One region of the Metabacillus sp. SLBN-84 genome, then DNA from elsewhere that is predicted to be linked to it. Evidence: predicted binding sites of a transcription regulator. Region 1 holds the regulator's gene; each other region holds the start of a gene.
What was found. Region 1 encodes LexA, which represses DNA repair genes until DNA is damaged. Its sites were predicted from a motif close to CGAACATATGTTCG; they were not measured.

Region 1 (9,804 bases):
AGCCTTTGCACATCCGTTTTCCACGCCAAAAAAGACATCCTGCTGACAGGAAGTCTTTTCTTTTATGTCAAAATACCTGAATTACCCTACAAATTTTTACAAAAATATGAAAATAATTCTTTTTTATAGGCTGATTTAATCATATAATAGAAAGAAAACGCCATTTCTAGGAGGAGCGTTTATGACATTATTGTATGAAATTCTGTATTTGCCGACAAATTGTGGAACGATCAGGGTCGATTTGTCTTATAAACGCTCTGTCTATATCGCTCATGCCGAACTGCTGGGCCACCTGTCAACGGGCAAGGACCGCAATAAACTGACAGCCGTCAAAAAATCCCTTCTTGAGCTTTCAAAGCAGGTCCATTCCGGCTGAGACAGCCTTTTCAAGCGATTTCCCCTGGTGTATAATAATAGCAGATTGATTGACGGACGGGGGTTACAACTATGCTTGACGGCTGGTTTCTATGGTTCATACTGTTTTGGGTCGTTTTTCTTGCAGGAATGCTCGCAATAGGCGGGTTTTTCATGTTCCGGAAATTTTTAAAGCGCTTGCCTAAAGAAGACGGAAAATCAGATCTTGATTGGGAAGCGTATTATATTGAACAGACGAGGCACTTATGGAATACAAGCCAAAAGCAGCTGCTTGAGGATCTGGTGGAGCCGGTTCCTGAACTTTTCAGGGATGTAGCCCGGGCTAAAATTGCAGGCAAAATCGGCGAGCTGGCACTTCAGGAAAATGCGGGAACTATTACACAGGACCTTGTGATTCGCGGATATATAACAGCTACTCCAAAGCGCGACCATAAGTTTCTTTTAAAGCGTCTTAAAGAGAAAGATATTGATCATACCCCGTACAGGGCATTATTTTAAAAAACCCGCTGGCTCAAATTTATGAGCCCTGCGGGTTTTTATGTTGCCTGAATGTTGGATGGAGGAAGCTGATTTTCAAGCTTTCTGAAAGACAGATACATGGCGATTCTCCACGGAACGATCATTCCGAAAGCAAGAATCCAGAACATGCCGCTCAATTCACCGACATCAATGCTGTTGCTCAAATAAAATTTAAGTGCAATCCTGATAACGAGAAGCCCGATTAATATAAATGCAAAGGCTTTTGAACGCTTCAGGTAGATTTTATCTTCCTTGACTTCAAAATTTGATGTTTTAATAAGAAAGATGGAGAAAAAGAACCCCAGTGTGATCGCTTCCAGGAATTCAAGCGGCGTCACCCTGAACATCGGGTGCAGAAACATTAACGCTCCCGTGCTCATAAAAATCGGCGGCAGGATAATCTTTCTGGCACTTGCGGGTTTCTTAGAAGCTCTCATGCGGATCATCATGACGCCAAGAGCCATGATAACAGCAGCAATTGTTGAGAAAATGACCAATGTGATCAATCCTTTTTAAAATGGTTACTACTATAATATACTACTGAAGCAAATAAAAAACCATCTCTTTACACAAAAGATGGCCGTTCCATGCAATTTACCCCAGAACGCGGTAAACCGCGTCGTTTACTCTTGTTTCATCAAATGGCTTCGTAATAAAATCCTTTGCTCCTGCTTCAATGGCCTCTACCACCATTTTCTGCTGGCCCATTGCCGAGCAAATAATGACTTTGGCAGCGGGATGCATTTCTCTTATCACTCTCAAAGCTTCGATTCCGTTCATTTCCGGCATCGTAATGTCCATCGTGACGAGGTCCGGTTTAAGTTCTTCATAAAGTTTGACTGCTTCGGCGCCATTCTCCGCTTCTCCTGCAATCTCGTGTCCTTTGGATGCGAGAATCTTTGATAAGGTTAATCTCATGAATTTGGCATCATCAACAATTAGCACTCTGGCCATGCAAGCGCCTCCTTTTTAAATCGACGAACGCAAGATCTACTATTCTATGAGATATTATATCAAATTTCAGAAGAAAATGTAGTAAAAAAGGCTCAAAAATTTCTAAAAAATAGGTCTAAAATCCCGTAAAGCCTCCAAAAAGCCTGCTCATCACGATAATAATCTTTGTCATCCAGTTAAAAAACAGCATGATCCCAATGATGATCATGATCCATCCGCCCGTCTTCATAATAACCAGGCTGTGCTTGCGGATCCATCCCAGCTTTCCAATAAAGAAGGCCATGATAAAAAAAGGAATGGAAAAACCGAGTACATAGGCAAACATATAGAGCATAGCAGAACCTGGATTGCTCAGTGTAAGCCCAAAGACAGCTGTAAGAATAGGTCCGGTGCATGGTGTCCATCCTGCTGCAAAAGCAAGACCGATAAGCACGGAACCGATATACCCCGAGGGTCTGTTTTTTAATTCAAACCGGCGTTCCTTCATCAGAAATTCCGGCTGCAGAACACCCACAATGACAAGCCCGAAGAGAATGATTAAAATGGCGCCAATTTGTCTGATCAGATCATTATAGCCAAAGAAGAAATCGGCAATAAAAGAACTTCCAAATCCAAGAGCAATAAAGATAATGGAAAATCCAATCAGGAAGCACAGTGTGTGCAGCATACTCCGTTTTTGAAGCATCGCATTTTCTGTCTTCAGCTCCCCGACTGAAACGCCTGTTATGTATGACAGAAACGCAGGATATAAAGGCAGACAGCAAGGAGAGATAAAAGAAAGAAATCCTGCTCCAAATGCTAAGAATACATTAACATCCGTCATCCATGCATCCTCCTTTCAACTTTAAAGTCACACTATATTTTAGCAAATACTGCCTGAAAAACATATGTTTCACTGTGTGACAGTTTTATGTCAATTCCTTAACATCTGCTCAAAATGATTTATTCGGCCCGGACTTCCCTTTATAATAGTCATATATTAAAGAAAAAAATCCTTATTTTCCCTTCGAATTATTTTCCATTTTAGGATATAATAGAAATTACCAGCAAGGTTCGTGCAGAACTTACATACAGAAAGGACAAGTTTTCGTGTCTAAACAAGAACTCTTAAAACTAATTGAAAAAAAACGAGCGGAAATGATCGAAATTGCCACTAAAAATGGAATTAATTCGAACGTGTCCATTCAATACAGCCAGGAACTGGATCACTTGCTGAATGAATACAACCGGTACAGCTACTCTGCCATGAAACGGGTTACATATTCTTAAAAATCCCCGCAAAAAAAGCACGCTTTGAAAGCGTGCTTTTTTATTAAAATCCCGCAACCGGGTTTTTATTTTGCCTGATTGTTCATCATTTTCATCATTTGGTTGATTTTCTTCTGGGACGGTTTCATGCCCATTTGCATCATCATCATTTTTAACATTTGCTCGTTAATTGGCGGATTTTTCTTTAAATAACTCATCATATACTGGCGAGCAATGAAAAATCCTAGTGCTACTCCGGCAAGCAAAGCCAGAACGCCTACTAGAATGACTACCCACAGATCCATCGTCTTTCCTCCTTCATGTTGTCTATTTTACAGTGTACTAAACCATAGGATATTATACAACATATACTCTATAATTTCTGCCTTTTTAGACAAATTTTCTTTCTTTTATAGGTTTTAGCCACCCGTGCCGCTTTTCCTCAAAATCCATCGCTAAAAAGCATGAATCCGCCTTTCTGAGAACTTCAAAGAAAATCGCTTCCATGTCAAAGCTTCCTTCTGACGTGACTGTAACCGATCTGTCACCCGTTTCAAGGATGGCTCCTCCCTGCATGGATTCACTCTCAATATGATGGCGGTTGTGGGAATATGCATAGTTGTATCGTCCGTTTAAGCTGCTGCTGATCATCTCATCTATATAGTCTTTCGGAATTTGTCTCGTAATATAAGTAATTTGTTTTTTCAGGTGAATAAACTCAGGCTGTTCAGGGCTAGTCCGCATATATTCCTGAAAAAGCTGAAAAAGCTTTACTTCACGGCCAAAAAAGTGATTCGCAAACTCTTCCTCTATTAAATAGACAGTGTAGTGTCTCATGCTTTCACCCTTCCGTATGACGGTTACCCATTATTATACTGGAAAGTTGAGGAAGAATTTTGTCTAAATGAAAGGAAAAACTTCACTTTTTTTGTCGAAAAAGAGAGAACGAAGATATTCGTTCTCTCTCATAAGGCTTATTTTTCTAATAGTGCCTTTACTCGTGCCGTTACATTTTCAACTGTAAAGCCAAACTCTTTCATAATTCTTTCACCTGGTGCTGAGGCCCCGAACTGGTTGATGCCAAGAACGTCACCCTCATCTCCAGTATATCGCTCCCAGCCCAGAGGAGCTGCCATCTCAATAGCAAGACGCTTCTTCACTGTTTTTGGAAGTACGGATGCGCGGTACTCTTTTGACTGGCTTTCAAAACGGTTCCATGAAGGCATGCTTACAACCGCAACATCAATGCCTTCTTTTTGAAGAGCATCTTGTGCTTCGATAGCAAGTCCTACTTCAGAGCCTGATGCTAAAAGAAGTGCGTCAGCCGTTTCTTTTTTGCTTGGAGAAATCGTATAAGCTCCTTTAGAAACTCCTTCATATGCCGTTTCAGACGTACCTTTAATCGTTTTTAGATTCTGACGGGTAAGAACAAGTGCTGTCGGTGCCGTTTCAGATTGAAGGGCAAGTCTCCATGCAGCAGCAGTCTCATTGCCGTCTGCCGGACGGATGACCGACAGGTTCGGCATTGCACGCAAGGCAGGAAGCTGTTCAATCGGCTCATGAGTCGGGCCGTCTTCTCCTACAGCAATACTGTCATGTGTAAATACGTACGTTACCGGAAGACCCATTAAGGCAGCAAGACGGATTGCCGGACGCAGGTAGTCAGAGAATACAAAGAACGTTCCGCCGTAAACTCGAAGACCGCCATGCAGCGCCATGCCGTTTAGTGCAGCACCCATTGCGAATTCACGGACACCGAACCAGATGTTGCGTCCGCTGTAGTCCTCAGCTGTGAAATCTGCTGCTCCCTTAATAGAAGTATTGTTTGAACCTGCAAGGTCAGCTGATCCGCCGAAAATGTATGGAACATTTTTCGCAAGGCCGTTTAACACTTCACCGGAAGAAGCACGGGAAGCAAGTGCTTTGCCGTCTTCATATACTGGCACTTCTGAATCCCAGTTTTCAGGAAGTTCGCCTTTAATTCCTGCTTCAAGAGCTTTTGCAAGCTCAGGGAATTCTTTTTTATAGCTATCAAAAAGAGCGTTCCATTCTTGTTCTTTTTTCGAACCGAACTGTTCTGCTGATTCTTTGAAATGAGCATACACTTCGTCAGGAACGTGGAAGTCCTGTTCGAATGTCCATGCATATGCTTCTTTCGTCAGTTTGATCTCATCTGCTCCAAGCGGCTTGCCGTGAACATCTGATTTTCCTGACATATTCGGTGATCCGTAGCCGATTGTCGTTTTCACTTCAATCAGAGTAGGATGAGTTTCATCTTGTTTAGCAGCTTCAATCGCTTTAGCGATTTCTTCAAGGTTGTTGCCGTCTTCTACACGAATGACCTGCCAGCCGATTGCTTTGAAACGGTCTTCCACGTTTTCAGAGAATGAGCGGTCAAGATCTCCATCGAGAGAAATGTCGTTAGAATCGTAAAGAACAACTAATTTGCCAAGCTTTAGATGCCCTGCAAGTGAAGCTGCCTCAGAAGAGATTCCTTCCATCAGGTCACCGTCTCCACAGATTGCATATGTGTAGTGATCGACAACCGGATAAGACTCTTGGTTATATGTATGTGCAAGATGACGTTCTGCCATAGCCATTCCGACAGCCATCCCAATTCCCTGGCCAAGCGGACCTGTTGTTGCATCTACACCTGCTGTGTGGCGGAATTCAGGGTGTCCCGGTGTTTTGCTTCCCCATTGTCTGAATTCTTTAAGATCATCCATCGTCAAGTCATAGCCTGATAAATGAAGAAGGCTGTAAAGCAGCATAGATCCGTGACCTGCAGATAAGACAAAACGGTCGCGGTTGAACCATTCAGGATTTTTAGGATTGTGATTCATAAATTGCGTCCAGAGCGAATACGCCATTGGAGCTGCCCCCATAGGCATTCCAGGATGTCCTGATTTTGCTTTTTCAATCGCATCAATCGACAGTGTTCGAATGGTAGCAATTGATAAGTCTTGAATTGAATGTGACATTAATTGATCATCCTTTCAGAAATAACATTCTACTTTTTTATCATAGCTTTACTGGCCTATTCATACAACCATTTCGCATGGAATTGCAAAAATGAGAAGTGTAAGAACCTATTCTAATGTATTATGTGCAAAATGAAAAGGAATACATCAAAAATTGACGTATTCCGGTGATTAATGAAGATCGCGTCTGCGCTCTTCTTTTAATTTTTCAGGTGTTACATCATTTCCGTTCGGATCCAGTACTGTAACGCCTTTTAATGTATTTTTCATAGAACCTCGGAATGCCTTGAGATATTCCTGTCTAAGTGATTGCTGTTCCTGTTTTTCCTCCGGAGAAAGACCGGACGTTTTTGATTTTCTGGACAAGGTATTGATTCTTGCCATCTTTTCTTTTGGCAGCATGACTGCAGCTCCTTTACCTAATACGATTTACTATGCTATCGTACTAAATATGGGGGCAAAAAACAACAGATTAGACCTGTTCCTCTTTCATGTGCTCCTGATATCTTCTATGTACTGTCGCTTTAGAAACCTCGTATCCAAACCCTCTTAAGGTAGCCGCAATCTCTGAGAATGTCAGTTTATTCTGTTTAAGCCTGATAATTTCGCTGACAGGCACTTCCTTCTTCTCTCTGCCGCTCCCTTTATCTCTGTTAGTAAGATTCCTTTGAGGTTTATACCCTTTTTCAACCGCCCGCTGCATGCCGCGTTTAATTTTCAGATTATGGATCTTCCGCTGATATTCTTCAACAATGCTTACAATTTCCAGAACCATGGAATCTGCTTCAGACAAAAAAAGCTTTCCATTCTGCGTGGCCGTATATATCGTAATGCCTTCTTTTGCGAAAAAATGAATAAGGGCGATGCGGGCGTTGCCTCTCCCCAGTCTCGTCTCATCCTGAATAACAATGGCGTCAATTTTCTGTTCCTTTATGCAGTCAAATATTTCAAAAATACCTTCTCTTTCAACCTCATATCCGCTCGCCTGCTCCTCAATAACCTTTGCCACATTCATGCCGTGCGCTGCTGAAAGGGCCAAAAGTTCTTCTTTTTGCCTGGCGAGTGATGTCTCCTGTTCTTCTTTTCTTGTACTGACTCTGCAGTAGATGATTGCGTTCAGTGTTCTCACTTCCCTATTTTCTTGATGCAAGCTGTGTCCCGTCATGGTAGGTTTGTTTATCAATAGGAAGAACCACAGAATCTCCTGTCTTGATCACAGCTGTCGGCAGTCCGTTTTTATCCTGCACCCATTCAACGAAATCGGTCTTGGACATGCGGTGATGCTCCTCATATTGATCTGCAAGGCTCCAGATGCTGTCACCTTCTGCTATTTCAATGGATACATAATGATCAAGGTTTTCTTTTTCACCTGTGTATGATAATGCAAAGACAGCTACAATGACAACTGCAAAGAAAGAAATAACGTAAGATAATGAACCTTTCAACCCAATCCCCACCTTAATAGAATGTTTGTTCGCATATTTGATACTTTCAGTATAATGCGAACAAACGTTTCTGTCAACGCCGTTTTTCGAACTTATGTTTGTATGTGCAGGAAAAACATGCTATAATCAACATAAATTACAGGACGCGAGGTGGATAAAATGACAAAACTTTCAAAGAGGCAGCAGGATATCCTCACTTTTATAAAACTTGAAGTACAAAAGAAAGGATATCCGCCATCAGTCCGCGAGATCGGCGAAGCAGTGGGCCTTGCTTCCAGCTCCACTGTACACGGCCATCTTGCCAGGCTTGAAAGCAAAGGATTGATCAGACGGGATCCGACAAAGCCGAGAGCGATTGAAATATTAGAGGACGAGACAGCGATGATTCCGCGTTCAAGTGTGATTAACGTTCCTGTAATCGGGAAAGTAACAGCCGGTTCCCCGATCACAGCCATTGAAAACGTCGAGGAATATTTTCCTCTTCCAGATACGTTCGCCGCATCCGATGATCAGATCTTCATGCTTGAGATTATGGGAGACAGTATGATTGAAGCCGGCATTCTTGATGGGGACATGGTCATTGTCAAGCAGCAGAACACTGCAAACAACGGGGATATCGTTGTTGCCATGACAGAGGATGATGAGGCAACTGTCAAACGTTTTTTCAAAGAGAAAGATTATGTGCGTCTTCAGCCGGAGAACTCTACACTTGAACCGATCATTCTCAGACATGTCGTTATCTTGGGAAAAGTTGTTGGAGTTTATAGAAACATACACTGAAAACTTTGCTTTTACAGGCAAAGTTTTTTTATTTGCCTGTTTTACAGTCTTCTCTCAGGGGAACATAATAATGAAAAAAAGATGAGAGGGTGCCTATGACAAAAGAACCGGCCATTCTGCGGGCAAATGCCCAGTTTATTTTTCCTTTTTCATGGGACAGGGACTGCATCTCCCAGCTGACTGATGAACTTAAGGCAAGCGGATTTGAATTTTTCAGCATCAACAGCAGCGCTCAGCAGAACAAATTTTACGGAGAGAAAACGAGCCTTCCCCATAAACGGCTGAAGCATTATTTTATGCCGTACATAGAACAGATTCTCTTTCCAGATCAGCATAAGGATAAGGCTATTAACAGATACTCCAAATCCTTTGACACAAAATGCACGCTTCGTACAGCTGTAAATGAATATTCTTTCACTATCCACTCAATCGATCTGTATATTTGCCCATTTTCTGTTGGAATGATTACAATCAGGACGGAGCTTACATCTGACAGCAAAACATTGATACTGAGCGATGCACTCGATTTTATGGATCACTTCAGAGTTCTTGAACCGTTTATTACAGAAGAAAAAGGAACTGTTCTCCATTCAGGACAGGGCACTTATGAAAAGATTCAGGATTTTATCTTTGAAGAGCTGTGCCCCTCTGTTGTCCCGTATATAGAGAAGAGTGAAAACAGCCAGTCAACCTATCTTGGAAGCCTTCCCTACTTTATTGATGAGAGAATGTTTGTCAGCAGTTATCTTTTGACAGAAAAGGACGCAGAAATATCACCTGAAACCTTGTTTCGCACAGGGCACATAAATGGTTATGATCAAAATGGCAAACCGTATATGTCCGCAAGCAATCCCGCTTATATCAGCCAGTATATACAAGATCACATTTACGACAGGTGGTCCCCCGGCAGTTTTCACGTTGTGAGTGATCATACATTCACTAAAATTACGAATGATGTGGGTCAGGAGAACGTGACCGCGGAAGAAATGGTCGGTCAGCTCTATTACAATCTCATCCTGCATCTTTTCTATAAAATTGTCCTTTTAAAACTTTCATACAGCTATTCACAGCTCTACATTGACCGGAAACAGGATAAAATGGAAGGTCTGATTCGCTCGATTGCTAATTTCACGGCTAAGTATATTTTTTCAGAAATCAGCAGCAGAACGGAAGGACAGGAGCTTTCTGTCATGATGAAAGACCGGTTTAAAATTGAGACCCTCTATAAAGAAGTAAATAATACAATGGACACTCTTTATCAAAATCAGGAGAAGCTGGCCAGCAAACGCCATAATTCCCTGCTGCTGATCCTTACTACTTATACGGTTATTTCCGGAATCTATGGCATGAACCTTGTTATTGAGGATTGGAAAGGCAGCATAAGCTGGAACAAACTTGCAGATTACTCTGTGTTTGAATACATCTCACTGGTGGTTGCTTTATCAGGAATTGCAGTTGGCTCAGTGCTTGCCGCAATAGCTATTATGAGACTGCTGAAGGAT
Region 2 (9,804 bases), 660 kb from region 1:
ATGCCGATTCGTACCCTCAAAACCTAAAGATTCAAAATTGAGGGCAAGCAAAATCCCGATTCGTACCCTCAAAACCTTAAAATCCAAAATTGAGGGTACGCAAATTGCGGAATCGTACCCTCAAAACCTCAAAATCAAAATTTGAGGGTATGCAAAATGCCGATTCGTACCACAAAAACCTCAAAATCCGAAATTGAGGGTACGCAAATTGCGGAATCGTACCCTCAAAACCTCAAAATCAAAATTTGAGGGTATGCAAAATGCCGATTCGTACCACAAAAACCTCAATATCCAAAATTGAGGGTACGCAAAATCCCAATTCGTACCATCAAAACCTCAATATCCAAAATTGAGGGTACGCAAAATTCCGATTCGTACCATCAAAATCTAAAAATCCAAAATTGAGGGTACGCAAAATCCCAATTCACACCCTCAAAACCTGAAAACCAGAAATTGAAGGTACTCAAAAATCCGAAAGGCTGGTGCTTCCTATGAATCTGCCAAAACAGGCGACATTAATTGAGGTCGGTCCCCGCGACGGGCTGCAAAATGAAAAAAATGAAATTCCGACAGACGTTAAAATTCAGTTTATTAAAGAACTTAAAAAGGCAGGATTCAAAGAAATGGAACTGACCTCTTTTGTCTCGCCAAAGTGGGTTCCCCAGCTGAAAGATGCTGGAGACATCATCACCTATTGTTCCGATGAGAACAGAAACCTTGTTCTGACTCCGAACGAAAAAGGGATTGCGCGTGCAAAAGAAGCAAACTGCAAAGACGTGGCTTTTTTTGTGGGAGTCAGCAGCACCTTCAATCAAAAGAATATTAACGCGACAACAGAAGAAAGCATGCAGAAGCTTCTGCCGCTGATCCGCTCGCTCAAAGAAGAAGACTTTTTTGTGAGGGCGTGTATTTCGACTTCTTTTTATTGCCCGTATGAAGGAAAAATAGAAGAGGATGCCGTTGTTGATCTTTGCAGACAGTTTGCAGATGCGGGAGTTGATGACTTAAGTGTGGCTGACACCATTGGCATGGCAAATCCACTTGAGGTGCATGAGCTTTTTTCACGGCTGAAAAAAGCGCTGCCGGACGTGCTGATTACGGCCCATTTCCATGATACAAGAGGCATGGCGCTTGCCAACATATACGCAGCGCTGCAGGCAGGCGTCGACAGGTTTGACACTTCTGCAGGCGGACTCGGCGGCTGTCCTTTCGCACCCGGTGCTACAGGAAATGCTGCAACAGAGGACGTGCTGCATATGCTGCAGGCTCTGAATATCGAAACAGGCATTGACATGAGCCAGCTTCTGAAAGCAGTTGAGGTAATCGAGCCGCATCTCTCAGGAAGTGTTCAAAGCAAACAGTATCAGCTCAGCAAACGGTCAAAAACGCTTCTTAACTGAATAAAACAGCAGTGGATATAACAGCCGCCCCGAAGCTTGGCAGACCTGCAAGAAATAAGTCCTTTGCCCAATCTGTCCTTGTTTTTCTATGCACGGCTATTTCTGATTGGAAATTTGCGTGCATAGCCTCTCCTCCAAGAAAAGCATAGGTCATAAAACCCGAGATGCCAAAACAGATAAGCGAGATCCCGCACATCACGATAAACAGCAGCTGCAGATCTCCAGCTGTATAGCTGATGAAGCCTGCAGCGCTTGAAACAGCTATACCGATTCCTGTTAATTTCATTACAGTCACTCTCCTTTTTATCTATACGGAGCGAACGGACAAGTTGTTTCACCTCCATGTATATTTCTCCCTCTTATTTCACATCTTAGATGACAGAAAGGAGCGGATATCATGACAAACGAAAAGGCATCTAAGAGCCAAAAAGGCAAGCCGAATGCAGATACGCCAAAGCAAACGATGGCTTTTGAAGAAATGGAAAAGGCTGTACATCCGACAAAACGCCAAAACTCGGAACAATAACGCGGCAGCAAGCCCCATGTGCTTGCTGCTTTTGTTTTTCTCCTTTTCCTTCTTCGTGATAAAATGGATGTATTATACAGCGGAAGGAAGAATGCAGATGAAAAAGTGGCTGATCGGAGCAGGCATCATCCTCTCCTATATCTTTGTCGTAGGATTCTTTTTCACCAACCAGATGATGTACATGCGAAAGAAGTCAGACAAAGAAATTATTGACCGCGAAACAAAAGACGGCCATTACGACGAAAGCGAGTATGAAGCCTACAACAAAATTGAAGTGTCCATCCCGTCCCAGTTCGGATATGACATCAGGGGCCATCTGATTGCCCCCCACAGCACCTCCTCCTATGTCATTATCTGCCACGGAGTTACCATGAACCGGATTAACTCGGTCAAGTACATGAAGCTGTTTTTAAAACGGGGAATCAATGTGCTGATCTATGATCACAGAAGGCATGGAGAAACAGGCGGTAAAACAACAAGCTTCGGGCACTATGAAAAATACGACCTTCAGTCTGTCGTGCATTGGCTGAAGGACCGTGTCGGCGATGACCTGCACCTCGGCATTCACGGGGAATCCATGGGCGCCGTCACGACGCTGCTTTATGCAGGACTCGTAGAAGACGGTGCTGATTACTATATTGCCGACTGTCCGTTTTCAGATCTTCAAGAGCAGCTGCTATACCGTCTGAAATCCGACTTCAAGCTTCCCGGCTACCTTGTGATGCCGATTGCAAGGCGGTTTCTGAAACTGCGGGACGGGTACACCATCCAGGACGTTTCACCGATTGCGGTGATGGACAGAATTCAGCATCCTGTTCTGTTTATCCACAGCAAAGACGACGATTACATACCGTCAGCGATGACCCAGCAGCTGTTCGAGAAAAAATCCGGGATGAAAAAGCTGTACTTTGCTGAAAAAGGCGCCCACGCCATGTCCTACACCGAAAACCGCGAGGAATATGAACGGATCATTGATGAATTTTATGAAGAAATGAAAGAACAGGAAGCAACTGTATAAAACGTAAAAAAGCCCTGATTCCAACTGAATCAGGGCTTTTTGGGGTTTATCCAAGCACGTCCGTAATGTCATGCATATGTTCATCAAGCCAGGCAATTGCTTCATCAATTGTGGCAAATTCCTGTGCTTCAAATGTCATTTCATCCTGAAGCAGCCAGACATCCTTCTTTTCCTCAAACACTCCGCCGATCGACCAGTGAAGCAGGGTGTACGGATGGTTGCTGTTCAAAAACGAAACCCATGTTTTATTTAATGCGATGTTTTTAAGAGTTGTTAAGCGGTCCTTCATCTTTCTCTCCACCTCACTTTACAGTCAGACTCATGCGCGGATTCAAGATTTGCGAAGGACATGTCAGCATGTAGCTGTTCGCTGTCTCGTTAAAATCAATTGTCATCTTTTCATCCAGAAACACCATCTTTGATTTTTCAACCAGAACCGGATATGCGTTCGTCTCAATCTGAACATCATCCCCGTCTTTTTCATCAACAAGCCAGAGTGCAGTCACTCCGCTGACCACGCATCCGCAGCCGTCCGTATCATATTTGAGCTTCACTTGTTTATCGGAGTGAGCCTGCACACTGCCTTCTATTTTTTTCATGGCACGGTCTGTCCATTTAATTTCCATACGTCATGTCTCCTCGTTTCAGGTTGCTTAGGGACATTTTATCACAACTCGGTCAGATGCGCACCGAGGCTTGCCTGTCATACCCCATGCCCCAGCCGAATAACGTCTAAATATAGAAGGAGTGATAAGATGACCAAACCCGTAATCAAAGTAAACGACAACGGCTCCCTGCGCATAACAGGAGACATCGAACTCATCGACGCAGAAGGAAACGTCTTCCAGACCAAACAGAGCTTCTCTCTCTGCCGCTGCGGACTCTCCAAAAAAATGCCGTTTTGCGACGGTTCGCATAAGGGCGTGTTTCAGTCGGTGGTTAGGGCGGAGTAGGAGGTCGGAGGCGGCCGTTTAGTTCAGAAGGTTAAAAAAATCCACCGGAAAGAGCAGGGTTTGCTTTTTCCGGCGGAGCCTCCAAAGTTCTTAAGACAGGATTACAGCACTTTCCCCTTGGCTCTCCCTTCTCCAAAGTGTTCTTAAAAACCGATTACAACACTTTCTCCCGCCTCTCCCATCTCCAAAGTGTTCTTAAAGCTCGATTACAACACTTACACCCGCTTCTTCCATTCTCAAAGTGTTCTTAAAAACCAATTACAACACTTTCTCTCGCCCCTCCCATTCCTAAAGTGTTCTTAAAATCCGATTACAACACTTTCTCCCGTCTCTCCCATCTCCAAAGTGTTCTTAAAATCCCATTACAACACTTTTCCCCATCTCAAACGCCTGCAAAGTGTTTTAAAACAGGATTATAACTCGATACAACAAAAAGAGCATGATCAGTATGATCACGCCCATTCTCACATCTTCGCAAGAAAAGGCAGGCATCCTCCGCCCGCCTTCACCTCACTCCTTCTCCCCTATATCCGTTATTTTTTCGATTGGCAGATCAACGCGCGTGTGGTCTCCGCCGATGATCCGCAGGCATCCGCGGATCGGATCTACGTAGTGTACACGGCCTTTGAGCACGTGAAAATCGTGATGTTCGTAGTAGGTGAACGCAAGCTCGCGGTTCTCCTCCATGGCGAGGCTGATGATTTCGTTAAAATGCTCGAGCTGCTGTTCGTCTACTGCGGGCTTCGTTTTATAGCCCTGTTCAATTTCAAGTTCTCTTAAGATTTTTACATGCTCAGGCAGCATCATGGATGTCCATTTGATATTGCCCCGATCCCGAATCATGAGTATCCCTCCTTTTACGCTTTGTGTCCGCCGACAAGCTTGGCGCGGTGCCTTGCTGTGCCTGCGTTTGTATAGGAAACGGCCCGCAGCAGGGCATTGGGTCCGTATTTCCCGCGGATGGAGTCCATGACATAGCCAAGGATCTGTTCTTTTTCGCGGTTTGGCTGGAATAAATCGAGCTGCATTTCGGAATCATCTTCAATGTTGGAGAGGGCAATCGAAATTTTCCGGACGGTTTTATGTGCGTAAAATTGTTCAAATAAGGCGAGGCATGTTTCGTAGAGCTCCATGGTGATGTTGGTCGGCCGGTCCATCGTCCGGGAGCGGTGAAATCCGCCCCCAAGCTCATCATGGCTGTAGCCGATGCCGAGACTGATCGTTCTGCCTGCTTTCCTGTGCGTGCGCGCCCTTCTTGCGACTTCTTCGCACATTTCAAGAATCACGTGCTTTACTTCTTCCGGATCAGGATAATCCCGCATGAGAATCTGGCTCTTCCCGAAGCTGATCTGCCCCTGCAGAATCGGCGCACCAATTTCAGAGAGATCAACGCCCCATGCATGGTAATAAAGCTGGTTGCCCATAATTCCGAACTTTTTCTCAAGCACTTCAAGCGGATGGGCGGCAAGCTGCCCTACGTTGAAAATACCCATCCGGTTCAGCGTTTTTTCAACTCTGCTGCCGATGCCCCACATTTCCCGGAGCGGCTGCACCTTCCACAGTTTTTCTTTCACATCGTCGTACGTCCATTCCGCAATGCCCTTTTTCTTCGCCTCAAGATCAAGGCAGATTTTCGAAAGCAGCATGTTGGGTCCGATGCCGATTGCACACGGCAGCGAAAATTCACGGTCCATATCATCTCTGATTTTTGCAGCAACCTCCCACGCATCTCCCCAGATACCCTCCACTCCGTCAACCTGGATGAAGCTTTCGTCGACGCTGTACGTGTGGATGGCATCCTTCGGGACATACCGGTGAAAAAGGCGCGTCAGTTCAGTCGAAATACGGACAAAAGAAGCCATTTTTGCGTTAACAATCCGAATGCGGGAATCTTTCGGAATTTCGAACAGACGGGATCCGGTCTTGATGCCAAAATCTTTTTTCAGACAGGGCGAAGCTGCCAGAACAATACTCCCTTGCCTTTCTGTGTCACCAACCACCGCCAAATGGCACGTAAGCGGGTCAAGACCTTCCAGAACCGCGGCACAGCTGGCATAAAAGCTCTTCATATCAATGCACAGAATCTTTCGTTTTGGAAATTGACTGTAATCCTCAATCATCGTTCTTACTCCTCACAACAGAATATATGTTCCCATTCAGTATATGCTAATAGTAAGCGAATATACGTTCGATTTCAATGGTAGTTTTTTCTGCGAAAAGCGGAGCCGACTGTTCAGGCCTGGCAGTCAGATAAGAAATCACCCGAAAAGTCCGGGTTTGACTTTTTGGGGGATTTTGTTCTGACAGAAGGACTAGGAGGCGGAGCTGGACAACACGAAAAGCGGAATCGCCTTGTTTAGCTCCGAAGGACAGAAAAGGAATCGACGGAAAAGGCGCCTTTTGCCTTTACCGGCGATTCCATTCTGACAGAGGAGTTGAGCGATGGAGCTGGACAACACGAAAAGCGGAGCCGACTGTTCAATCCTTTCAGTCAGATAAGAAATCACGCGAAAAGTCCGGGTTTGACTTTTTGGGGGATTTTGTTCTGACAGAAGGACTAGGAGGCGGAGCTGGACAACACGAAATGCGGAATCGCTCGTTTAGCTCCGGGAGTCAGAAAAGGAATCGCCGGAAAAGGCGCCTTTTGCCTTTACCGGCGATTCCGTTCTGACAGAGGAGTTGAGCGATGGAGCTGGACAACACGAAAAGCGGAATCGCCTTGTTTAGCTCCGAAGGACAGAAAAGAATTCATCGGTATCCTACCCCCAAAACCCAAAAATCAAAAATGGAGGACACTAAAAAGCCGGACCTCCCCTAACACCCGTAAGCCGGACAAAAAATCTCAGCTTGGCATTCTCCGGAAACCCTCATATAATCAGGATACAAACGAGGTGAACTATGAACGAGAAATGGATTTGGAAGATGATTCAGCAATCTTTTGAGCAGTATGAGATGGATGGCAGGCTCAGTGAAGAGGAAGCGGCTGAGCTTGTTGCAAAAGTAAGGGAACAGAGAGAAACGGAAGGATCCGAATGGTTTGAGGCTGTGGAAGATACCGTGTACGGCTATGTCACAAATCAGGAGCTGAATTAAATGGCACGCCGGGTCCATTTAATTCAGCGTTTTTGTATGGCGCTTAAAAAGAATCCCGGCAATCATTGTAAGGGTTAACAGGAGGTACAGGGCGAACCACCAAATCGTCCAATAGCTTGAGACGAAATCCGAAAAGCTGATAATATTTTCATGGATGCCATTTGAGAGCACGAAAACGAAAACTCCTGCCGGCAATAAGAAAGGGCGGTAGGTAGGGTGCCTGGAGATGGACTGAAAGCCAAGCATGGCGCATAAAAAGCAAATTGTGATTTTCACAAAAATCCCAAAAATCCAGGCAATCCCGATCAGCACTTCCACCCGTTCAAGCAGGTCAATGATGTCAATATCCCGCATAAGTTCAAAGGTTGAATAGGTTTGTCTCTGAACGAGATCGTAGCCCTGAATGCCAATGCTGAACAGCACAATCAGCACAAGGATGATTCCTCCTGTAAACAGGGAAAAAAGATAGGCCGCGGGAATGTTTTTTTTCTTGCTCATATAGCCAGTGAGAGAAAAAAGGAGCAGCATTTCAAGAAAGGGGAAGCCGATTGTCGTATAGGCTCCGCTCCAAACAGGTTTTATTCCCCGGTAAAGAACAGGTTTCAGATTGGAGAAATCGAACTGATTGATGACCAAAATAAAGGAAAAAAAGAGAAGCATCATGACGATCGGCGCATAAAACTGATTAACCCTTGCCAGGTTGTTGGCCCCAAAATAGACCGAATAAAGCGAAATTAAAATAATGGCAGCCTGAAACGTGAAGCTGCTTGCCTCAGGGCTGATAGAGGTAGTCATAAAGTTGCTCAGGTTCCTGACGACATAGGCTGCTAAGTGAAGAGAATAAAAAATAATGATGATGTTTATTACTGTCCCTGCATAACGGCCTGCCGCCTGCTCCATGACAGAAAATATGGAGGCATAATGGAACTGCTTCAGACAGAGCAGAAAAAAAACGTTCAGCAGCAGTCCTGCACCCAAAGCGAAAAGCATGGACAGCCACGCGTCATTTCTGGCATAGGCTGCCGTCAGTCCCGGTGCCATCAGGATCGAACTGCCTGTTACAAAGCTGATATTAAGCAGAAAGAGCTGCGCCTCAGTAAGTTTGTGATTCATTGCATACCTCCAAGGATGAACCGGATAACCGGGCTGAAGACGGCCCTGGTCCAGTCGGCAAACTGGAACAGGCCAATCTTCATCATATAATCCGCTGTATAGGCCAGAGTAAAAAGCCAAAAGACAGAAAGGACAAGTACAAAACGGCGATTAGTTGTCTTCATACATGCTCTTCATCCTTAACCCTGTATTTTCAATCGTGAATGTAACATCTGTACTCAGTCTGGCCTCCTGGTACAGTTCGTCCCATCTTGGCTCCCACTTTTTAAACAGTTGAGGATCGGCTTCAAAAATGATCCGTCTCAAGCCGAAAGAATCGGTGCTGTTTTCTTTTATCTTTTCAAATACAGCTTGAAGTTCCCCGCTGATTTTCTTTTCTGCCAGTTTCTCAATTTGTTTAATCTGCCCGGAATTGTCGAGGGACTTGCTGCAGGATGCTTCCTGGACGAAGCCCTTGATGCGGATGTGGGTCTGAAAAGACGGGACATCTGCTTTTACATATGATAGGGAGCCTTTCATATGCTGCGCAACAAGAATGATGGAACCGGATTTCGCATTCGGACAATCAATCGTGTAGACAGACGGCCCTGACACAAGTCCCTTCATCAGTCCGAGCGAACGTGATTCATCATATGTGAGCCAGTCAATCAGCTTGTCTTTTTTAAATAATGCCAGACCGGTAATCGTAAAGCTGTTCGGATTTCCATCGATGCTGGACAAATCTTCCGTTTTGCTGGCTGCCTTTTGATTTTGCTGTTTTTCCACTCCGAAAATGAAGGGCTCCTGATGAGGATTGGAAAACCATTTTAAAATGTATTTTAATGTGATTCCGGCTCTGAAACCCATTGAACTTTTTGTGTTTGGAATCCGTGATTCAAGCGATAATGCCGGCATCTTCTGGATGGGCGTATACATTTTCAAAATGGAGGAGGAATCCGCATCTTTGGCAATCAGAAAATTGACGTTCCTTCTGATCTGATAAAACCGTTCGGTAAATTCAAGTACCGGCAGAAGGCCCTCTTCGGCTGCAAAACGCTCACTCACGACAATGGTAGATACATGGGAGAAATAGAGTTTCCGCGAAATAGTGTTTTTAGCCTTTTGCAGAATTTCGCTCGCATTTTTCCCCTCAAAAGAATACGTGTACACCGGGCCTCCCGATCCGCCGCTAGGCGCACCGCTCTGCGAAGCAGCCGTACCGCTTGGATTGATGACCTGAAAGTGCATCAGCAGCCCCTCCCCGCTCTTATCAATTCCGATTCCCGATACAACAATAAGATCATTCAGCTCTGTCCGGCCGCAGCCGGTTATAAGAAAAAGAAGGAGGAAAAATACAAGGTATGCTTTCATTTCGGTTTCCCGCTTTCCAGTTTTCTTCTGTACTTTAAGTAGAAAGCTGTCTGCGTCCACCAGAGAGGAAACCGCAGAAAGCTGTCTTTTTGTTTCTCCGCTTTAAAAGGAGCGAAAGGTTCAAAGTACGGCACACCGAAGGTCTGCAGCGAACTCAGATGAATAGCAAGTGCAATCATAAACATAATCATCCCGTAAATTCCAAGTGTTGAGGCAAGAATCATCAGAATAAACCGGAGCAGCCTTCCTGTTCCGCTGAAAGAATAGTAAGGAGATACAAAACTCGCAATAGCTGTCAGGGAGACGACAATAACAATTGCTGGCGACACAAGCCCTGCAGCAACGGCGGAT
Region 3 (9,804 bases), 1.8 Mb from region 1:
AGATGGCCTTGAAGGCTACAAAGCGTATAAGCAGGAAGACTGGGACGTGCTGATCATCGACTGGATGCTGCCGGGGATGGACGGGGTTTCTCTCTGCAGGAAGATCAGGGAGGAAGGGGGAACAGTTCCAATTATTATGCTGACGGCGAAAGACAGTGAATCAGATCAGGTTCTCGGGCTTGAAATGGGGGCAGACGATTATGTAACGAAGCCGTTCAGTCCGCTTGCACTGATGGCACGGATTAAAGCTGTATCAAGGAGACACGCAGCCGCGAGGACGCCTAAAGAAGAAACAGATTGCTTAGAAACAGCTTACTTTAACATTAATAAGCAGACACGAGAGGTTCTTCTTGATAACGGAAAAATTGAAAACCTTACCCCAAAAGAATTTGAACTTCTCTGCTATTTTGCAGAGCATCCGCGCCAGGTTTTCACGCGCGAGCAGCTGCTTGAACGGGTATGGGGCTACCAGTTCTACGGAGATGAACGGACTGTTGATGTCCATATTAAGCGGCTCCGCGCAAAGCTCGGCACGAAAGCGCGTCCTTTTTTCCATACGGTCTGGGGAGTCGGCTATAAGTTTGATGAAACGGTCGGGTCCGAATGAGAATTAAATATCTTTACCAGCTGTTCCTAAGCCACATCAGCATTCTGATCATCGCATTTATGATATTAAGCCTGGTTGTTGCACAATATGCGGAGTCCTTTGTTTATGAAAATAAGGTGGAGGAGCTTGAGCAGTTCGGGAACAGAATTCTTGCAGACGTAAAAAACAACAGGGGCGAGAGGGCGCTTAGAGAATATGAACATGTATTGAGTGCACGGGGCATCCGGTTCAGCCTTTTCGATGATAAAGGAATGATTTTTTATCCATACTCCGGAAATGCGCCAAGATTTCAGCCGACAGACGAGGAATGGGAAAATCTGAAATCCGGTGAACGGATTGTCGTCAAACATGAAATCAAACGGTTTGACCAGGAGGTATCGCTCGTTGCCCTGCCGTACATAGAGAAGGGCTCGCTCTCGGGAGGGATTCTGCTTGTGTCTCCAATTAAAGGATCCCGCGCGACGATCAGTGAAATCAACAGGTACCTGCTCTACACAATCCTAATTTCGCTCTCTGTTTCCCTGCTGCTCAGCTGGATTCTATCAAGTCTCCACGTAAAGAGAATTCAGCGGATTCGAAACGCATCGTCTATGATCGCAGAGGGGAAATATGACATCTCCGTGCCAACTTCTACAATCGACGAGATTGGCGAACTGGCCAATGATTTTAACATTATGGCCGGCCAGCTGAAAAAATCAAATGAAGAAATCGAGAGTTTAGAGAACCGCCGGAGAAAATTTATGGCGGATGTCTCACATGAACTGAGGACGCCGCTCACGACAATCAGCGGTGTGATTGAAGGTTTGAAAAACAACATGATTCAGGAAGAGGAAAAAGAGCGGGGACTGCAGCTTGTGAGTCAGGAGACGAAACGGCTGATAAGGCTCGTCAATGAAAATCTGGATTATGAAAAAATCCGCTCAAACCAGGTGAAGCTTTTTAAAGAAAAGATTAAGCTGATTGAGGTTTTTGAAATCATAAAAGAACATTTGGAGCTGCAGGCAGAAGATAAAAACGTCCGGCTGGATATTGCTGCAGATGAAGATACAGAGATCTATGCCGATTATGACCGGCTCATTCAGATTCTGATCAACATTACGAAAAACAGTATTCAATTTACAGAGAGCGGGACCGTTTGCCTTCGAGGGAAAAAGGGGTATAAGGAAACCATTATTGTGATTGAGGACACAGGAATTGGCATGGATCCTGAGGAAGTGGAATCCATCTGGCAGCGGTTCTACAAAGCGGATATGTCACGCACAGGCCATCAATTTGGTGAGTTCGGCCTTGGCCTCTCCATTGTAAAGCAGCTTGTCCTCATGCATAACGGAGAAATTGAGATCAGCAGCGAAAAGAACCAGGGAACGACTTTCATCCTCAAATTTCCAGAGAAGTAGAGAGCGCTGTTCATACTTTGTTCATACTTCTCTGGTAAACTGATCACAAATATGGCTGAAATAAAGGAAAGGGGAAGAGATTTATGAAAAAGAAAGATACGGTCTTCATTCTTGTAGGCGCTGTCATTATGGCTGCGGTCAATGTTCTTTTCTTCACAGCTCCTGTGTAAAAGAAAGTACGGGCTGAAATTGTTCTATTGCTCTAAATGTGATATATTTCAAACGAAGTAAACTTTGTGAGGGTAATCATATATGAGCATAGATAACGAAATTTCAAAGAGACGGACGTTTGCCATCATCTCCCATCCGGATGCCGGTAAAACAACGTTAACAGAAAAACTCCTGTACTTCGGGAAAGTGATTCGCGAAGCAGGAACAGTAAAAGGGAAGAAGACCGGCAAATTTGCCGCTTCCGACTGGATGGAAATTGAGAAAAAACGCGGCATTTCCGTTACATCAAGTGTAATGAGTTTTCCTTACCATGACTTCCACGTTAATATCCTTGATACTCCTGGACACGAAGATTTCAGTGAGGACACCTACCGCACACTGACGGCAGTTGACAGCGTCGTGATGATTATTGACTCCACTAAAGGGGTTGAGCCTCAGACGATCAAGCTGTTTAAAGTCTGCCGCATGAGAGGCATTCCTATTTTCACCTTTATCAACAAACTTGACCGTGAAGGAAAAGATCCGCTTGAGCTTCTGTCTGAAATTGAAGAAGTGCTCGGCATCGAATCCTATCCAATGAACTGGCCGGTTGGAATGGGCAAGCGGTTCCTTGGAATTATTGACCGCGAGCAGCACACAGTCGTTCAGTTTAAAGGAAACGAGCAGGAGGAAATCATTCCTGCAGATGAAGTGGAAGGCAGCGAAATCGGCAGCCATCCGACATACCTTGAAACGCTTGATGAGCTTGAGCTGCTTGAAGAAGCAGGAAACCAGTTCGACACTGACCGTGTGAAGCGCGGAGAACTGACGCCTGTATTCTTCGGAAGCGCACTTGCAAACTTCGGCGTTAAATCGTTCTTTGACGTGTTTCTTCAGTATGCGGTTCCGCCGCAGCCGAGAAGAACAAATCAGGGCTTTATTTCTCCTGAAACTGAAGAATTTTCAGGCTACATCTTTAAAATCCAGGCCAACATGAACCCGTCTCACCGCGACAGAATCGCCTTCCTTCGCGTGTGTTCCGGCCGCTTTGAGCGCGGAATGAGTGTTCAGCTAAGCAGAACGAACAAAACGCTGAAGCTGAATCAGACCCAGGTATTTATGGCCAAAGACAGAGAAACTGTTGATGAAGCGTTCGCGGGTGATATCATCGGTATCTATGACCCGAACGTCTATCAGATCGGGGATACGCTGACAGCCGGTAAGGAAGGCTATCAGTATGATGAGCTTCCGCAGTTCCCGCCTGAAATGTTCAAAAAAGTGCGCGTGAAAAACGTCATGAAAGCAAAGCAGTTCCGCAAAGGAATTGAACAGCTTGTTCAGGAAGGCGCCATTCAGTACTTCCGCCAGGATTCTACCGACGACATTATTCTCGGTGCAGTCGGACAGCTTCAATATGAAGTGTTCGAATACCGCATGAGAGCGGAATATAACGTCGAAATCGAATTCGTGCCGATGGGCGACCGCATTCCAAGATGGATCGGCAACGACAAGTTCGAAAAGCGCTTCTTCGATTCAAGAAGCCTTCTTGTCCGCGACCGCAACGACCAGTATGCCGTTCTGTTTGAAAACGAATTTACCTTCAGGCATTTCAGTGAAAACCATAAAGACATTCAACTGATCGATCTTCTGCAGGAAAATGACTATCAAAGCTATTCAGCTACAGATAAATAAGCGGGGGCTGATCGCATGTTACTGAAAGCAGCTCTGGCTCTCGTCCTGCCGTTTGTCATTCTCACGCTGTTTGCCCGCGTGACGTATAATCACTACGTGGCAACGGTGCTGACTATCGCCCTGCTTGCTGCAGCCTACACAAAAGGCTACATGGATTCCTGGCTGCTCATCGCTCTTGACGCGGTGTCGGTTATTGCAGGATTCATGTACACAGCTAAAATGGCCAAAAGGACGAGAAATGAAAAAACCAATTAGAACCTGTTCCCTGTGGGAACAGGTTTTTTGTTTTGTCTAAAACAGCCTTCCGGTTTACCGTCCGTCCTAAAAAGGTATTGAAATAAGAAACACAAGCATTTAAATAGCTTTTTCAGGCGATAATGATAAAATCAAACCAAAATGTCGAAAGAAAAATACGAACTATCGTTCGTATTTTTAGTGTTTTTCTCTGCGATTATGGTAAAATATGAATACTGATTACATACGAATGGAGGTCCTCCTGTTGAGCGATCGTTTTGAGTTAGTATCAAATTATAAGCCGGAAGGCGATCAGCCAGCGGCGATCAAACAGCTTGTCCAGGGCATAAAAGACGGGAAGAAACATCAGACTCTTCTTGGGGCAACAGGCACCGGGAAGACGTTTACCGTTTCAAACGTCATTCAGGAAGTGAACAAGCCGACGCTGATTATCGCCCACAATAAAACACTTGCCGGACAGCTGTACAGCGAGTTTAAAGAGTTTTTTCCAAACAATGCAGTCGAATACTTTGTCAGCTACTATGACTATTACCAGCCGGAGGCCTATGTCCCGCAGACGGACACATTCATTGAAAAGGACGCAAGCATTAATGATGAAATCGATAAACTGAGGCACTCCGCTACCGCCTCGTTATTTGAACGAAAAGATGTCATTATTATTGCCAGTGTATCCTGCATATACGGCCTCGGTTCTCCAGAAGAATACCGCGACCTGGTCGTTTCTTTGCGCACGGGCATGGATATTGAACGCAATCAGCTTCTGCGGAAGCTTGTGGATGTACAATATGAACGCAATGACATTGATTTTAAGCGGGGAACGTTCAGGGTGCGCGGGGATGTTGTGGAGATTTTCCCTGCTTCAAGAGACGAACAGTGCATCCGGGTTGAATTCTTCGGGGATGAGATTGACCGCATCCGCGAGGTGGATGCGCTGACCGGTGAAATCCGCGGCGACCGCGAGCATGTCTCGATCTTCCCGGCATCCCACTTCGTTACCCGCGAAGAAAAAATGAGAGTCGCGATCGGAAATATTGAAAAAGAGCTTGAAGAACGGCTGAAAGAGCTTCATGAGAACGGTAAGCTGCTTGAAGCGCAGCGCCTTGAGCAGCGTACGAGATACGACCTTGAAATGATGCGGGAAATGGGCTTTTGCTCGGGGATTGAGAACTACTCAAGGCACCTGACGCTCCGCCCGGCCGGTTCAACGCCTTACACGCTCCTCGACTTCTTTCCGAAGGATTTTATGATTGTTGTCGATGAGTCACATGTGACGATTCCTCAAATCAGAGGGATGTTTAACGGAGACCAGGCGAGAAAGCAGGTGCTTGTCGATCACGGATTCCGCCTGCCGTCAGCCAAAGACAACCGTCCGCTTCAGTTTGACGAGTTTGAAGAACATATCAATAACATCCTGTTTGTATCTGCAACTCCAGGACCTTACGAGCTTGATCATACACCTGAAATGGTGCAGCAGATTATCCGTCCGACAGGGCTCCTTGATCCAACCATTGACGTCAGGCCGATTCAGGGTCAGATTGATGATCTGATCGGAGAGATTCATGCCAGAATTGAACGCAACGAGCGTGTCCTTGTCACGACCCTTACTAAGAAAATGTCAGAGGATCTGACCGATTACCTGAAAGACATCGGCATTAAGGTTAACTACCTGCATTCTGAAATCAAAACGCTCGAGCGGATCGAGATTATCAGGGAGCTGCGCCTCGGGAAGTTTGATGTTCTTATCGGAATCAATCTTCTAAGGGAAGGACTCGACATCCCTGAAGTGTCTCTTGTCGCCATCCTTGATGCGGATAAAGAAGGCTTCCTGAGATCGGAGCGCTCGCTGATTCAGACGATTGGGCGCGCTGCCCGGAACTCAAACGGACACGTTATTATGTATGCCGATAAAATGACGAATTCCATGGAAATTGCCATAAATGAAACAAAACGCAGGCGTGAAACACAGAAGGCTTTCAATGAAAAACACGGCATAGAGCCGAAGACAATCCAGAAAAAAATTGCCGAGACGATTCGCGCTGTTATTGCCCCGGAAGATGCGGAAGAACTGGAATCAGCTCTTCCAAAACTCGGCAAGCTGTCTAAAAAAGAGCGCGAAAAAGTCATACAGCAAATGGAATCAGAGATGAAAGAAGCGGCCAAGGGGCTCAACTTCGAGCGTGCTGCCGAGCTTCGTGATCTGATACTAGAGCTTAAAGCGGAAGGATGAAACTAGATGGCACTCGATAAAATTAGTGTGAAAGGTGCGCGCGCTCACAATTTAAAAAACATAGATGTGACGATTCCGCGGGATAAGCTCGTCGTTTTGACAGGTTTATCAGGCTCAGGAAAATCGTCGCTTGCATTTGATACGATTTATGCGGAAGGGCAGCGGAGATATGTTGAATCGCTCTCTGCATATGCCCGCCAGTTTCTCGGGCAAATGGATAAACCGGACGTTGATTCCATCGAAGGGCTGTCACCTGCCATTTCAATCGACCAGAAAACAACAAGCCGGAATCCCCGTTCCACAGTAGGGACTGTCACAGAAATTTATGATTATCTGAGACTTCTGTTTGCACGCATTGGAAGACCGACGTGCCCAAACCACGATATTGAAATCTCGTCCCAGACAATCGAGCAGATGGTTGACAGAATCCTTGAGTATCCCGAGCGGACAAAGCTTCAGGTGCTTGCACCAATTGTTTCTGGAAGAAAAGGAACACATGCGAAGGTGTTTGAAGATATTAAAAAGCAGGGCTACGTGCGCGTCCGGGTCGACGGGGAAATGATGGAAGTCGGCGATGAGATCAGCCTTGAGAAAAACAAAAAGCACACGATTGAAGTCGTGATTGACCGGATTGTGATAAAAGAGGGAATTTCAGCCCGTTTAGCGGATTCTCTTGAATCTGCCCTCGGCCTTGGGGAAGGCAGGGTTGTCATTGACATCATCGATGAGGAAGAGCTTTTGTTCAGCGAACATCATGCCTGTCCAATCTGCGGTTTCTCAATCGGCGAGCTTGAGCCGAGGATGTTTTCGTTCAACAGCCCGTTTGGCGCCTGCAATGAATGCGACGGACTTGGCACAAAGCTTGAGGTGGACGTTGATCTTGTTATGCCTAATAAAGACCTGTCTTTAAAACAGCATGCGCTCGCACCGTGGGAGCCGACAAGTTCGCAGTACTACCCGCAGCTGCTTGAAGCAGTGTGCAATCACTACGGTGTTCCGATGGATATTCCGGTCAGGGATATACCGGCACACCTTTTAGATAAAGTTCTTTACGGCAGCGGCAGTGATGAAATCTATTTCCGCTATGAAAATGACTTTGGACAGGTGCGTGAAAACTACATTCAGTTTGAAGGGGTAATCCGGAATGTGGAACGCCGCTACAAAGAGACAAGCTCTGATTACATCCGCGAGCAAATGGAGAAATACATGGCTCAGCAGGCATGCCCTAAATGTAAAGGTCACAGACTTAAAAAAGAAAGTCTTGCAGTACTTGTTGACGGAAATCATATCGGAAAGGTCACAGCTCTTTCGGTTCATGAAGCCATCGCTTTCTTTGAAAGCCTGAATTTAACGGAGAAAGAAATGCAGATTGCAAGACTGATCCTCAGGGAACTTGAGGAGAGGCTTGGATTCCTGAACAATGTAGGACTGGACTATCTATCGCTCAGCCGTGCTGCCGGTACTCTTTCCGGCGGCGAAGCCCAGCGGATCAGGCTTGCCACGCAAATTGGCTCCAGACTTACAGGTGTTCTGTACATTCTGGATGAGCCGTCGATCGGCCTTCATCAACGGGATAATGACAGGCTGATTCAGACACTTCAAAGCATGAGGGATATCGGAAATACGCTCATAGTCGTCGAGCATGATGAAGATACAATGATTGCAGCGGATTACTTGATTGATATAGGACCTGGCGCAGGTGTCCACGGCGGGCAGATCATTTCCGAAGGCACGCCGGAGTACGTCATGAATGACAAGAATTCATTGACGGGACAATATCTGTCGGGCAAAAAATTCATTCCTCTGCCGGTTGAGCGCCGCAAACCTGACGGAAGATATATCGAAATCAAGGGCGCGAGCGAAAACAATCTGAAGAATGTCACAACTAAATTCCCACTTGGAACATTTGTGGCCGTAACAGGTGTTTCCGGTTCTGGAAAAAGTACACTTGTGAATGAAATTCTCCACAAGTCCCTTGCCCAAAAGCTGAACGGCGCCAAAACGAAGCCCGGTGAGCATAAGGAAATCAAAGGAATTGAAGAGCTTGATAAGGTCATCGACATTGACCAGTCTCCGATCGGCCGCACGCCGAGGTCAAACCCTGCCACTTATACGGGAGTGTTTGACGACATCCGCGATGTGTTTGCGACGACAAATGAAGCAAAAGTGCGCGGCTACAAAAAAGGGCGTTTCAGCTTCAACGTAAAAGGCGGACGCTGCGAAGCGTGCCGCGGTGACGGAATTATCAAGATCGAGATGCATTTCCTTCCTGATGTGTATGTGCCATGCGAAGTCTGCCACGGGAAACGCTATAACCGCGAGACTCTTGAAGTGAAGTACAAAGACAAAAATATCGCGGATATTCTTGAAATGACGGTTGAGGATGCTGTATCCTTCTTCGAAAATATCCCGAAAATCAAGCGAAAGCTTCAAACCATTTACGATGTTGGACTTGGCTATATCACACTCGGCCAGCCGGCAACCACCCTGTCCGGAGGAGAAGCGCAGCGCGTGAAGCTTGCTTCTGAGCTTCACCGCCGTTCAACTGGACGCTCTCTTTACATTTTGGATGAGCCGACAACAGGCCTTCATGTAGATGACATCTCACGTCTTCTCAAAGTCCTGCAGCGTCTCGTTGAAAATGGCGATACGGTGCTGGTCATTGAACATAACCTGGATGTCATCAAAGCAGCAGACTATCTCATCGACCTCGGCCCTGAAGGCGGAGATCACGGAGGCCAGATCGTTGCTTCAGGCACACCGGAAGAAGTAGTAAAAGTAAAAGGCTCTTATACGGGCAAATATTTAAAACCGATTCTCGAACGCGACCGCGAACGGATGAAAAAAGCATTAAAAGAAAAAGAAGCCGTTGCGAAAGCATAACTGCAGCCCCCATGCCTTATAAGGCGGGGGCTGTTTTTTATATTAGGGGGTATTTCTATTTGCACCGGGCTTTATGACACAAAACACTATACGATGGGGACCATCAATCCTCGGATATTCTTTTTTGGTGGCACTCATCTCCGGGATAGGAACCATCAAGCCAAAGATTTGCCGGTTTATCTCCGAGATAGAAACCATCAATCCAAAGATTTTCCGTTTTGGTGGCACTCATCTCCAGGATAGGAACCATCAATCCAAAGATTTTCTTTTTTGGTGGCACTTATCTCCGGGATAGAAACCATCAAGCCAAAGATTTTCCAGTTTGGTGGCACTTATCTCCGGGATAGGAACCATCAATCCAAAGATTTTCCAGTTTGGTGGCACTTATCTCCGGGATAGAAACCATTAATCCAAAGATTTTCCAGTTTGGTGGCACTTATCATCGGAGATAGGAACCATCAATCCAAAGACTTTCCAGTTTGGTGGCACTTATCTCCGAGATAGGAACCATCAAACCACAGATTATCCGGTTTGGTGGCACTCATCTCCGGGATAGCAACCATCAATCCAAAGATTTTCCAGTTTGGTGGCAC

Region 2: a site for LexA is predicted at 6,075-6,088, ahead of RKD52_RS08330 (Y-family DNA polymerase). Genes of this name have one in related genera too.
Region 3: a site for LexA is predicted at 4,260-4,273, ahead of uvrB (excinuclease ABC subunit UvrB). Genes of this name have one in related genera too.

Annotation. Positions count from the first base shown of each region.
Region 1 is NZ_JBRJIP010000001.1:2,312,592-2,322,395, forward strand. It holds gene RKD52_RS11845 (hypothetical protein) at 182-376, shown strand; gene RKD52_RS11850 (DUF2621 domain-containing protein) at 448-873, shown strand; gene RKD52_RS11855 (CcdC family protein) at 912-1,391, opposite strand; gene RKD52_RS11860 (response regulator) at 1,489-1,848, opposite strand; gene RKD52_RS11865 (cytochrome c biogenesis CcdA family protein) at 1,964-2,671, opposite strand; gene RKD52_RS11870 (Spo0E family sporulation regulatory protein-aspartic acid phosphatase) at 2,938-3,117, shown strand; gene RKD52_RS11875 (YneF family protein) at 3,183-3,401, opposite strand; gene sirA (sporulation inhibitor of replication protein SirA) at 3,487-3,933, opposite strand; gene tkt (transketolase) at 4,071-6,077, opposite strand; gene RKD52_RS11890 (DUF896 domain-containing protein) at 6,249-6,479, opposite strand; gene RKD52_RS11895 (YneB family resolvase-like protein) at 6,550-7,197, opposite strand; gene yneA (cell division suppressor protein YneA) at 7,211-7,522, opposite strand; gene lexA (transcriptional repressor LexA) at 7,682-8,302, shown strand; gene RKD52_RS11910 (hypothetical protein) at 8,398-9,804, shown strand, end outside.
Region 2 is NZ_JBRJIP010000001.1:1,653,152-1,662,955, reverse strand. It holds gene RKD52_RS08370 (hydroxymethylglutaryl-CoA lyase) at 492-1,400, shown strand; gene RKD52_RS08365 (DUF5316 family protein) at 1,393-1,686, opposite strand; gene RKD52_RS08360 (hypothetical protein) at 1,798-1,926, shown strand; gene RKD52_RS08355 (alpha/beta hydrolase) at 2,024-2,944, shown strand; gene RKD52_RS08350 (DUF2552 family protein) at 2,991-3,233, opposite strand; gene RKD52_RS08345 (iron-sulfur cluster biosynthesis family protein) at 3,247-3,570, opposite strand; gene RKD52_RS08340 (CDGSH iron-sulfur domain-containing protein) at 3,700-3,897, shown strand; gene RKD52_RS08335 (YolD-like family protein) at 4,408-4,740, opposite strand; gene RKD52_RS08330 (Y-family DNA polymerase) at 4,755-6,017, opposite strand; gene RKD52_RS08325 (YqzH family protein) at 6,796-6,990, shown strand; gene RKD52_RS08320 (GerAB/ArcD/ProY family transporter) at 7,009-8,103, opposite strand; gene RKD52_RS08315 (hypothetical protein) at 8,100-8,267, opposite strand; gene RKD52_RS08310 (Ger(x)C family spore germination protein) at 8,254-9,453, opposite strand; gene RKD52_RS08305 (spore germination protein) at 9,450-9,804, opposite strand, start outside.
Region 3 is NZ_JBRJIP010000001.1:526,648-536,451, forward strand. It holds gene RKD52_RS02550 (winged helix-turn-helix domain-containing protein) at 1-607, shown strand, start outside; gene RKD52_RS02555 (HAMP domain-containing sensor histidine kinase) at 604-2,004, shown strand; gene RKD52_RS02560 (peptide chain release factor 3) at 2,257-3,846, shown strand; gene RKD52_RS02565 (DUF2198 family protein) at 3,862-4,101, shown strand; gene uvrB (excinuclease ABC subunit UvrB) at 4,346-6,328, shown strand; gene uvrA (excinuclease ABC subunit UvrA) at 6,335-9,211, shown strand.